One region of the Streptomyces sp. NBC_01723 genome, then DNA from elsewhere that is predicted to be linked to it. Evidence: riboswitches for the same ligand, from Rfam matches in the RefSeq annotation. Region 1 holds a riboswitch; the other holds the start of a gene.
The links. Region 1 has a riboswitch for cobalamin ahead of OIE75_RS01670 ((2Fe-2S) ferredoxin domain-containing protein). Riboswitches for the same ligand answer to the same signal wherever they lie in the genome.
Positions count from the first base shown of each region.

Region 2: it holds a riboswitch for cobalamin, as region 1 does, so the genes downstream of both, OIE75_RS08555 (cobalamin biosynthesis protein) here and OIE75_RS01670 ((2Fe-2S) ferredoxin domain-containing protein) in region 1, are expected to answer to the same signal.

Region 1 covers NZ_CP109171.1:362,637-367,966, reverse strand. The annotation lists partial or broken gene OIE75_RS01680 (ABC transporter ATP-binding protein) at 1-498, opposite strand, end outside; partial or broken gene OIE75_RS01675 (iron chelate uptake ABC transporter family permease subunit) at 599-1,046, opposite strand; cobalamin riboswitch at 1,117-1,239, shown strand; gene OIE75_RS01670 ((2Fe-2S) ferredoxin domain-containing protein) at 1,303-1,698, shown strand; gene OIE75_RS01665 (hypothetical protein) at 1,830-1,970, opposite strand; gene OIE75_RS01660 (SpoIIE family protein phosphatase) at 2,091-4,739, opposite strand; gene OIE75_RS01655 (GNAT family N-acetyltransferase) at 4,810-5,330, opposite strand, start outside.
Region 2 covers NZ_CP109171.1:1,790,907-1,796,236, reverse strand. The annotation lists gene OIE75_RS08560 (cobyric acid synthase) at 1-1,218, opposite strand, end outside; gene OIE75_RS08555 (cobalamin biosynthesis protein) at 1,215-2,180, opposite strand; cobalamin riboswitch at 2,282-2,421, opposite strand; gene OIE75_RS08550 (hypothetical protein) at 2,558-2,779, opposite strand; gene OIE75_RS08545 (inorganic phosphate transporter) at 2,814-4,043, opposite strand; gene OIE75_RS08540 (class II aldolase/adducin family protein) at 4,268-4,945, shown strand; gene OIE75_RS08535 (alpha/beta hydrolase) at 5,140-5,330, shown strand, end outside.

The sequences.
Region 1 (5,330 bases):
GGTTGAGGTCGTGCGGGGCGAGCAGCACGGTCGCCGACAGCCGGCGCAGCACGTCGAGGACGTCCAGCTGATGGCGGACGGCGAGTTGGTGGTCGCCTCGTCGAGGACCAGCAGGGCGGGCCGCTGGGCGAGAGCGCGGGCGATGAGGACCCGCCGGCGCTCGCCGCCGGAGAGCCGGTCGAAGGGACGGTCGGCCAGCCGGTCGGCGTCGACCACGGCCAGGGCGTGGTCGATGACGGCGGCGTCCTCCGCCGTGTCGCCGGCCGGCATCCGCTTGTGCGGCGTCCGGCCCATGGCCACGACCTCCCGGACGGCGAGGTCGAAGTCCGTGGCCGAGTTCTGCACCACGGCCGCCACCGTGCGCGTGAGTCGCCGCGCGGGCATCGACCAGGTGTCGGCGCCGTCGACGCGGACCGTACCGGTGTCCGGGCGCAGGACGCGGTAGACGGCCCTCAGCAGGCTGGACTTGCCGCTGCCGTTGGGACCGACCAGGCCGATCACCTCGCCCGCCGAGGCGGTCGGCGAGACGTCGCGCACCAGGTGGCGTGCTCCGGCGGTGAGGGTGACGCCCTCGACGGACAGGTCGGTCGCGGCGCGTCGCCTCCTCACCGGCCGGCGGCAGGTTGAGGTTGCGGGCCTGCACCAGGAGCACGCCGATGCCCAGCAGCACCGCCAGTTCCGGCAGCCACAGGGTCTCCCAGTTGACGCCGCCGAGACCGCCCAGGGTCCGGGCGAGCACCGCCCGGGCCTCGTCGCCGTGGTCGGTGGTGAGCAGCAGCAGGTCGAGGACGGCGGTGAGCACCGCCGCGACCGCCACCCCGGACAGGACCAGGCGCGTCGAGGTGATGCGCCCCGGTGCGGGCGGTGGCGTGCACGATCACCAGCGCGCCGGGGGCGCCGGCGAACGCGGCGGCCGACAGCGACAGGGGGCCGAGGACGCCGACGCCGAAGACGATGACCGAGACCGCGCCGAGGGAGGCGCCGGAGGAGACGCCGAGCAGGTACGGCTCGGCGAGCGGGTTGCGGACCAGCGCCTGAAGGGCGGAGCGGGGCCCCGCTGACAGCTCCGGGGCCGGGATGCGAGGATGCCCGGAGCAATTGGGCGACGGCGGCCCGAGGAAGCCGGTGCGAATCCGGCGCGGTCCCGCCACTGTGATCGGCGAGCGAGCCCCCACACGACCACTGCCCGCACCGGGTGGGAAGGGGTGGGGCGAGCGACGACCCGAGAGCCAGGAGACTCACGCGGTCGCCTCCTCGACGGACCACCGGGGCGGATCTCCCCGGGGAGAGGGACGATGCCGTATGCCCGCCCACGCCGGCCCGGCCGGGGCGACGCCCGGCGCACCCGCGGACCCGACGCCCTCGCGCGTCGTCGTCTGCCGGGACTGCTGCTGCGGCACCCCGAAGATCATCGGCGTCGATCACGCGGCGCAGACGACGCGTCTGCGGGCCCGGGTGCCCGTGCGGGTGTCGGACTGCCTCGACGTGTGCGAACAGGCCAACGTGATCGTCGTCCAGCCCTCCGCGGCGGGCCGCGCCGCCGGCGCCCGTCCCGTCTGGCTCGGACTGGTCAACGACCCCGACGCCACCGAGGACATCGCCGACTGGGTCCGCGCCGGCGGCCCAGGTGTCGCACCGCGGCCCGACATCCTCGACCTGTACGCCATCACGCCCCCGCGACGCGGCCCGGCCTCCTGACTCGGCGCTCACGAGGAGCACCCGGTGTCCGGAAACGTTCAGATGCCGCCCGCCGACGTCACCGCCCTCGAGGGCTTCTCCGTCCTGCGCGTCGGGGGTGGAGATGCCGACCGGCATCCGGTCGGCCCCTCCTACGCGCGGGGTTCACCGACCTCGCCGAGGCCGTCGCGCACCGCCACCGCGCGCCGGAAGCGCGGATCGGCGTGTCCATCGCCCGCCTCGGTCACGCGGCACGCCTCTGGTCGCCCGCCCTGGCCTGCGTGTTCCTGCACGGCATCGTCCTCGACCACCGGACCGGATCTCACGTTCCGGCGCGCACTTGCTGCCTCTACTACCGCGCGCCGAACGGCTCGAAGCGCGGCGACTGCTGTCCGGCGGGGTAGCGGGGGCGGTCACGGGCCGTCGGTGTCCAGCGGGTTCAGGGACTGTTCGGTCCAGATGACCTTGCCCTGCGCGTGATACCGGGTGCCCCAGCGCGTGGCGCACTGGGCGACGAGGAACAGGCCGCGGCCTCCCTCGTCGGTGGTGGCGGCCATGCGCAGGTGGGGTGCCGTGCTGCTGCCGTCGGAGACCTCGCAGATCAGGTTGCGGTCGAGCAGCAGCCGGACGCGCACCGGTTCGGCCGCGTGCCGGATGGCGTTGGTGACCAGCTCGCTGAGGATCAGCTCGGTGGTGAACGCCGTCTCCTCGAGGCCCCACTCGCTGAGTCGGCGCGTCGCGTCGGCCCGGACGCCGGCGACGGCCGCGGGGTCACGCGGCACGTGCCACTCGGCGACCCGGTCGGCGGGGAAGGCCCGGGTCCGGGCCACCAGCAGGACGATGTCGTCGTCGGGGCGGTCGGGGAGCAGCGCGTCCAGCAGCACGGCACAGGTCTCGTCCGGCGTCCGGTCCGCGCCGGCGAGCCGCCTGCGGAGCTGGTCGAGGCCCGCCTCGATGTCCCGGCCCCGGTCCGTCACCAGCCCGTTGGTGAACAGGACGAGCCGGCTGCCCTCGGGGAGCCGGAACTCGGCCGGGGTGAAGGGCAGGCCGCCGAGGCCCAGCGGAGGGCCGGGCGGCAGCTCGGGGAAGTCCACGCTGCCGTCCGGGCGGACGACGGCCGGCGGCGGGTGCCCGGCGCGGGCCATGGTGCAGTCACCGGAGACCGGGTCGTACACGGCGTAGAGACAGGTGGCACCGACGATGTCCGAACCGCTGCTCGTCTCGGCGCGGTCCCGGTCGAGGCCGGTCACCAGTTCGTCGAGGTGGCCGAGGAGCTCGTCGGGAGCCATGTCCAGGCCGGCGAAGTTCTGCACGGCGGTCCGCAGCCGGCCCATGGTGGCCGCGGCGTGCAGACCGTGACCGGCGACGTCGCCCACCACGAGGGCGACCCGCGCGCCGGACAGCGGGATCACGTCGAACCAGTCGCCGCCCACGCCCGCCTGCGCCGGCAGGTAGCGGTAGGCGATGTCGAGGGCGTTCTGCACCGGCAGTCCGTGCGGCAGCAGGCTGCGCTGCAGAGCCACCGCGACGGTGTGCTCGCGGTGGTAGCGCCTCGCGTTGTCGATGGCGACCGCGGCTCGCGACGCCAGTTCCTCGGTGATGGACAGGTCCTCCCGGGTGAACGGCTCGGAGCCCGCACCGCGCCAGAAGTTGGCCACGCCGAGCGCGACGCCCCGGGCGCGCAGGGGAACGGAGACCAGTGAGTGGATGCCGTAGGCGAGGACCCTGGGCGCGCGGTCGGGATCCTGTAGCTGCCAGCCGGTCTCCGCGCTCAGGTCCGCGACGAGAACGGCGTGTCCGGAGGCGAGACCCGTTGTCGCGGGAGTGCCGGGCCGAATGGTCATCGCCTCGCCGACCGGGATCAGCGGCGCGTCGTCGCGCACGCCGTGCAGGACCACGCGGTGCATGGTCAGGTCGCCCGGGGCGGCTTCCTCGCCCCGCAGTACCGCTTCCAGCAGTTCGACGGTGACGAAGTCGGCGCACCGTGGCGTCGACGCCTCCGCCAGTTCCTCGGCGGTGCGCACCACGTCGAGTGTGGTGCCGATCCGGGCACTCGCGTCGTAGAGGAGTTCCAGCCGCTTGTGGGCGCGCTCCGCCCTGCTCCGCTCCCGGTGCAGCTCGGTCGTGTCCCGCAGCGTGGCCACGGATCCGGTGGCCACGTCCTCCCGGTCCACCCGGCGCAGGCTGATCGCCAGGAGCCGGTCCCCGGCCGTGTGCATCTCGTCCGTGCGGGTGTCGCCCGAGGTGAGCAGTTCGACGATCGCCGGGTCCAGTCCGAGGCCGTCGAGGGGGAGCCCCTCGCACCCTTCGGGGAGGCCGAGGAGGCGCCGCGCCTCGTCGTTGGCGAGCACCAGACGGTCGCCGTCGACGATCAGCACACCCTCCCGGATGGTGTGCAGCACCGCGTCGTGGTGTTCGTACATGCGGGTGATCTCGACCGGTCCGAGACCGTGGGTCTGCCGCCGCAGCCGCCGGCTCACCAGGGCTCCGGCACCGAGGGCCAGCGCGAAGGAGGTGGCGCCCGCGATCAGGAGAGCGGGCATTTGACGGTTGGCCGACTCGTTGACGTTGGTGATCGTGATGCCCACGGCCACACCGCCCACCACGCGGCCGTCCGCCGCCCGCACGGGGGCGTCGGCATTCACCGTCGGGCCCACGCTCGAATCGAACGTCCGGGTGAACGACCGGCCGTCGAGGACCTCCTCCAGTACCCCGGGTGGGCCGACGATGCGTTTCCCGATCAGCGCGGGATCGGGGTGTGTCAGGCGGATGCCCTCGTCGTCGAAGACCACGACGTAGTCGACGTCGGCGGACTTGGCGACGGCTTGGGCACGGGGCTGGAGCACCGCGGTGGGGTCGGTCCCGGTGACGGCCGTCGCCGTGCCCGGCGCGGTGGCGAAGGACTCCGCGACGCCCCGGGCGGCATGGCGGGCGTCGTCGGTGCTGACCCGCTGTGCCTGGAACACAAGGAGCACCACCGCGGTGACGATGAGCAGCACCGCTGTGCCGACCTGCAGCAGAAAGACCTGGCCGGCGATGCTCCGCCGTGGCAAGCGGTCCATGGCGTCAGTTTTCATCACTCACGCGGGTGGGACCAGTCAGGCCGCCGGGACCTGCGCGTGACCAAGCGGCTCAGAGGGGAAGCGGCACCGAGAAACGGGCGGGATGGCGCGGGCCGATGAGCACGACGATGCCTCGGCCGTCGGGGGAGGGGTGGGTCGCCTGGGTCCAGCCCCGGCGGCGGTGGAAGGCGAGGGCCGGTCCGCCGCGGACCGACGTCAGCAGCCAGGCGCGTCCCCCGGGCGCGTCCTCGGTCACCGCGTCCAGCAGGCCGCCCGCGAGACCGGAGCCGCGGTCCGCTCGGCGGACGGCCAGTTCGTCGATCCCCCGGGCGCCGCACAGCCAGTCGGCGGTGCGGCCGGCGCCCAGGCCCGCCGCGGCCTGCGGGTGGCAGCGGTCGGTGGGAAAGGGCGCCGGGGTCGTCCACGCGGTGGCGAAACCGGCGACCTCCCCGTCCCGTACGGCGGTCGCCGCGGTGAACCCGGGCCGGCCCGCGTCCACCCGCAGCCGCGCCGCGAACTCCGTCGCCCTGTCCTCGTCCTCGTTCCAGGGCGGCGCGCAGAACGCGTCGACGTACACCGAACGGAGCGTTT
Region 2 (5,330 bases), 1.4 Mb from region 1:
GCCCAGGACTTCGGCGACACCGTGGTGGATCTCGTACCCCTCGACGCGTTCGCCCAGGGCCTCGCCCACCGGGCGCGTCAGGGTCTTCTCGCGGGCGAACCGCACCCGCACGGGCAGCAGTCCGAGCCCGTCGACGTGCCCGGCGCGCGACTCGACGTCGTCCTCGATGTGCTCGCCGAGGAGCTGGAACCCGCCGCACACGCCGAGCACGGGCCGGCCCTCGGCCACCCGGCGCGCGATGCCCTCCGCCAGCCCCCGCTCGCGCAGCCACTCCAGCGCCCGGACCGTCCCTCGCGTCCCCGGCACGATCACCAGGTCGGCGTCGGCCAGTTCCTCGGGCCGGTCCACGAACCGCACCACCACGCCCGGTTCGGCGGCCAGCGCGTCCACGTCCGTGAAGTTGGACATCAGCGGGACCGCGCAGACGGCGACCCGCAGCACGTCCTCGCCGACCGGCGGCGCGACCACCGACTCCCGCACCGTGCCGCGCAGCGACACCCGCAGCCCGTCCTCCTCGTCGATGCCGAGCCCGTGCCGGAAGGGCAGCACCCCGTACGTCCGCCGCCCGGTCAGCCCGTGCAGCATGTCGAGGCCGGGCTCCAGGAGCGACACGTCGCCGCGGAACTTGTTGACGAGGAACCCGGCGACCAGTGCCTGGTCCTCGGGCGAGAGCAGCGCCACCGTGCCGAAGAAGGAGGCGAAGACGCCCCCGCGGTCGATGTCGCCGACGATCAGCACGGGCAGCCCGGCGCCCCGCGCGATCCCCATGTTCACGATGTCGGTGCGGCGCAGGTTGATCTCGGCCGGGCTGCCCGCGCCCTCGCAGATCACCGCGTCGTAGGTGCCGCGCAGCTCGGCCAGCGAGTCGAGCACCGTGCCGAGGAGCCGCTCCTGCCGCCCGCCGTGGTAGCCGCGGGCGGTCATCTCGCCGACGGGCCTGCCGAGCAGCACCACCTGGCTGCTGCGGTCACCGCCGGGCTTGAGCAGCACCGGGTTCATCAGCGCGGTCGGCTCCACCCGGCAGGCCTGGGCCTGCATGGCCTGCGCCCGCCCGATCTCCGCGCCCTCGCGCGTCACGAAGGAGTTGAGCGACATGTTCTGCGCCTTGAAGGGCGCGACCTTCACGCCCTGGCGCACCAGCCAGCGGCAGATCCCCGCCGTGACGACGCTCTTGCCGGCGTCGGAGGTGGTGCCGGCGACGAGGAGTCCACCGTTCATGACGTACGTCCCTTCCTGACGGCCCCGCGCACCAGCAGCCGGGCGCCCGCGCACACGCCGAGCGCCAGCCAGCCCACGCGCCGGGAGAGCCGTGCGGCCCGTTCGATGTCGCCGGAACCGGCCCGGACGGCGCGCCCCGCCGCCCCGTTGAGCACGGGCCGGTGCTCGACCCGCCCGCCGTAGGAGAGCGTCCCGCCGAGCCGCACCCCGAGGGCGCCCGCGAAAGACGCCTCCACGGGACCGGCGTTGGGGCTCGGGTGGAGTCCGGCGTCCGCGCGCCAGGCCCGTACGGCGCCCCGCGGATCGCCGCCGGCCACGGTGGTCAGCAGGGCGGTCAGCCGGGCGCCCGGCCAGCCCGCGAGGTCGTCGAGGCGGGCCGAGGCCCAGCCGTACCGCCGGTAGCGGGGCGACTTGTGGCCGACCATGGCGTCCAGGGTGTTCACCGCCCGGAAGCCGAGCAGCCCCGGCACTCCGCCGACGGCACCCCACACCAGGGCGCCCACCACGGCGTCCGAGGTGTTCTCGGCGACCGACTCCACGACCGCCCGCGCGATCCCGTCGGCGTCCAGCGACTGCGGGTCCCGCCCGCACAGGTGCGGCAGCCGCGCCCGGGCCGCCTCGACGTCCCCGGCCTCCAGGGCCCGGCCGATGAAGAGCGCCTCGCGCGCCAGCGACGTACCGCCGACCACGGCCCAGGTGGCCGCGCCGGTCAGCGCGACCGAGGCGGCGGGGGAGCGGCGTACGGCGCGCGCGGCGGCCGAGCCCAGGGCGGTGGCGCCGCCGGCGCACACCAGGGTGTGCAGCGCGCCCCAGCCCCGGTGGTCACGCCACAGCACCCGTTCCACGGCACCGGCGGCGCGGCCGAACGCGGCGACCGGATGTCCGCGGCGCGGGTCGCCGAGGAGGAGGTCACCGAGCAGACCGGCGGCGGCGCCGTACGCGAAGACGCGTCCGGCACGCACGGGTTCAGCCGGTCACACGGGCAGGGGAGCACCTGGTACTGAACGTAGATCGGCAGCCGGGCATCGCGTCGCGTCCTCACTCAGGGTGTCCACGCCCTGGTTCGAAGAGTCCGGCGGTGAGAGTTCCTGGCTACCGGGGTCTGCTCCCCGGTCACAGTGGCGGGACCGCGCCGGAATCGCACCGGGCTTCCTCTCCTGCCGCCGTAGATGGCCCCGGAAGTCCACCACGGCGCGAGAACACCCGTCAACCTGGCGTTGACCTGCGGCGGGGGAGTGTGCGAAGCCCCACACACGGGTGGTGTGCGCCGGTACACGAAGGGGCGGGGCGCGCGACGGTCGGAGTCCGTCCCGCGCCCCGCCCCGGGGTGTGCCGTGGGTCAGGCGACGATCAGATAGATGCCGTACGCCACCGCCGCCGCGCAGGCCGCGAAGCACGCGTACGCGCCGGTGACCGCGAGGGCCGCGGAGCCGCCCTCGGCGGTGGCCCGCTCCTGGCGGGAGAGACCGGCGATGCCGAGGGTGAACAGGCCCACCAGGGCCACGGTGGCCACGAGGCTGACGCCGAAGACGGAGCCCAGTGCTGCCCAGTCGATGCTCATGGGGGTTCGCTTCCTTCGTACCCGGGACGCGGGCTCAGACGGTGGTGGCGGCCGACGCGGGCTTGGCCTCGGACGGGTTCGCCGGCAGCTCCTCGGCCAGGTGCACCGGGGGCGGGGAGACGGCGGCCATCGCCGTGGTGACCACACCGGCCGGCTCGGGCTCGTGGGGGTCGACGACGTTGGTGTGGTCGACGACCTCGCGCCGGGAGATCCGCCAGATGGCGGCGCTGGAGGCGATCAGGAAGACCGCGACGAGCGCCGTGCCCCAGTCGCCCATGCGGCAGACCCACTCGGCGATCGCGGCGACCAGGGCCGCGGCCGGCAGCGTCAGCCCCCACGCGACGAACATCCGGGTGGCCGTGGACCAGCGCACCACGCCGCCCTTGCGGCCGAGGCCCGCGCCCATCACCGCACCGGAGACCGAGTGCGTGGTGGAGAGGGAGAAGCCGAGGTGCGAGGAGGCCAGGATGACCGTCGCGGCGCTGGTCTGGGCGGCGAAGCCCTGCTGCGGCTGGAGGTCGGTCAGGCCCTTGCCCATGGTGCGGATGATGCGCCAGCCGCCGAGGTAGGTGCCGAGCGCGATGGCGATACCCGCGGAGAGGATGACCCACAGGGGCGGGTCGGAGTCGGGGGCGAGCGCGCCGCCGGCGACCAGGGCGAGGGTGATGATGCCCATCGTCTTCTGGGCGTCGTTGGTGCCGTGGGCCAGCGAGACCAGCCCGGCGGAGGCGATCTGCCCGGCGCGGTAGCCCTTGGCGGCGGCCTTGCCGTCGGCCCTGCGGCCGAGTTTGTACGTCAGCCGTGCGCCGAGCAGCGCCGCGACACCGGCGACGATCGGGGCGGCGATCGCGGGGATCAGCACCTTGGTGACGAGCGCGTCGCCGTTGACCGCGCCGACGCCGGCCGAGGCGACCGCGGCACCGATCAGACCGCCCATCAGGGCGTGCGAGGAACTGGACGGGAGGCCGACCAGCCAGGTCAGCAGGTTCCAGAGGATCGCGCCGACCAGGGCGGCGAAGATGACCTCGGGACGGATGCCGGTCTCGTCGACGAGACCCTTGGAGATCGTGTTGGCGACCTCCACCGAGAGGAAGGCGCCTACAAGGTTGAGGACGGCGGACATCGCCACCGCCACCTTGGGCTTGAGCGCACCGGTCGAAATGGTCGTTGCCATCGCGTTCGCGGTGTCGTGGAAACCGTTCGTGAAATCAAACGCGAGTGCGGTTACCACCACAATCGCGAGGATCAGCGAGAAGCTTTCCATTTACCCAGGCAATCGTTCGAGGTCATTGGCTGGACGAACGTAGGTAACCATGGTGAACGGAAGATGAACTGGACAGGGCGTCACGGTGACCGGAAGCGGCGTCGCCGCCTCCCTCTGCGTGGCCGTCCCGGTGCTCTCCGGAGACGCCCCTGGCAGGATCACCGCCAGACCGGCCGGCGACGTGCCGGGAGAGGCACGGAAGCACTCGTGAGGAGACGGTGACTGTGACGTATTCGCGGGTCGGAGGGGCCGCCGGCCCGGACGAGGAGCGGGCCTGGACGGACCTCGTCGCGGCGGCCCGGCGCACGGTCGCGGACGGGCTCGTGGTCGGTACCTCCGGCAATGTCTCGGTGCGCGTCGGCGACACGGTCCTCGTCAGCCCTTCGGGTGTGCCGTACGACCGTCTGACCCCGGACGACGTGACCGCCGTCGCCCTCGACGGACGGCAGGTGCTCGGCACCCTCGTCCCCACCAGCGAACTGCCCCTGCACCTCGCCGTGTACCGCGCGGACGACACCGCCCGCGCCGTCGTCCACACCCACGCCGTGCACGCGACGGCCGTCTCGCTGCTGGTGCCCGAACTGCCGCCCGTGCACTACATGGCCGCCGCGCTCGGCGGCCCCGTCCGGGTCGCGCCGTACGCCGCCTACGGCACCGAGGAACTGGCCCGCGGAATGCTCGACGCCCTCACCGGCCGCACCGGCTGCCTGCTGCGCAACCACGGCACGCTCACCTACGGCACCTCCCTCGACCAGGCGTACGACCGCACCGCCCAGCTGGAGTGGATGTGCCGGCTCTGGCTGACGGCCTCCTCGGTCCCGGGCCGCACCCCGTCGCTCCTGACACCGGGGCAGTTGGCGGAGGCGGCGGAGCGGCTCCAGGGGTACGGGCAGCCGGGCTAGCCGGCGGGTGGCTCCGGGGCACGGCCGGCCGGGCTGACGCGGCGCGTACCCGGCCCGTTCCGGGGTACCGGCAGCGGGACCGCACCATGGCTCCCCGGCCCCGGCGGACAGGCGGAAGGCGCCCTGACGGAGCGCCGTCACCCCCCGCCCACCGCCCACTGGCCGCCCGAGGACTCCACCAGGAGACTGGCCCCATGCGCACTGTCACAGCAACGGCCGCCGCCCTCACCGCAGCCCTGGCGGCCGGCGCAGCGAGCGTCGCCGCCGGCCGGCTCGCCAGCGACGCCGCGCTCAAGGCGCCCCCCGGCCGGCCGCTGCCCACCGAACCCCGGCTCACCGTGCACGGCACCGCGGCCGGCCGGATCACCCTCACCCGGGACCTGGC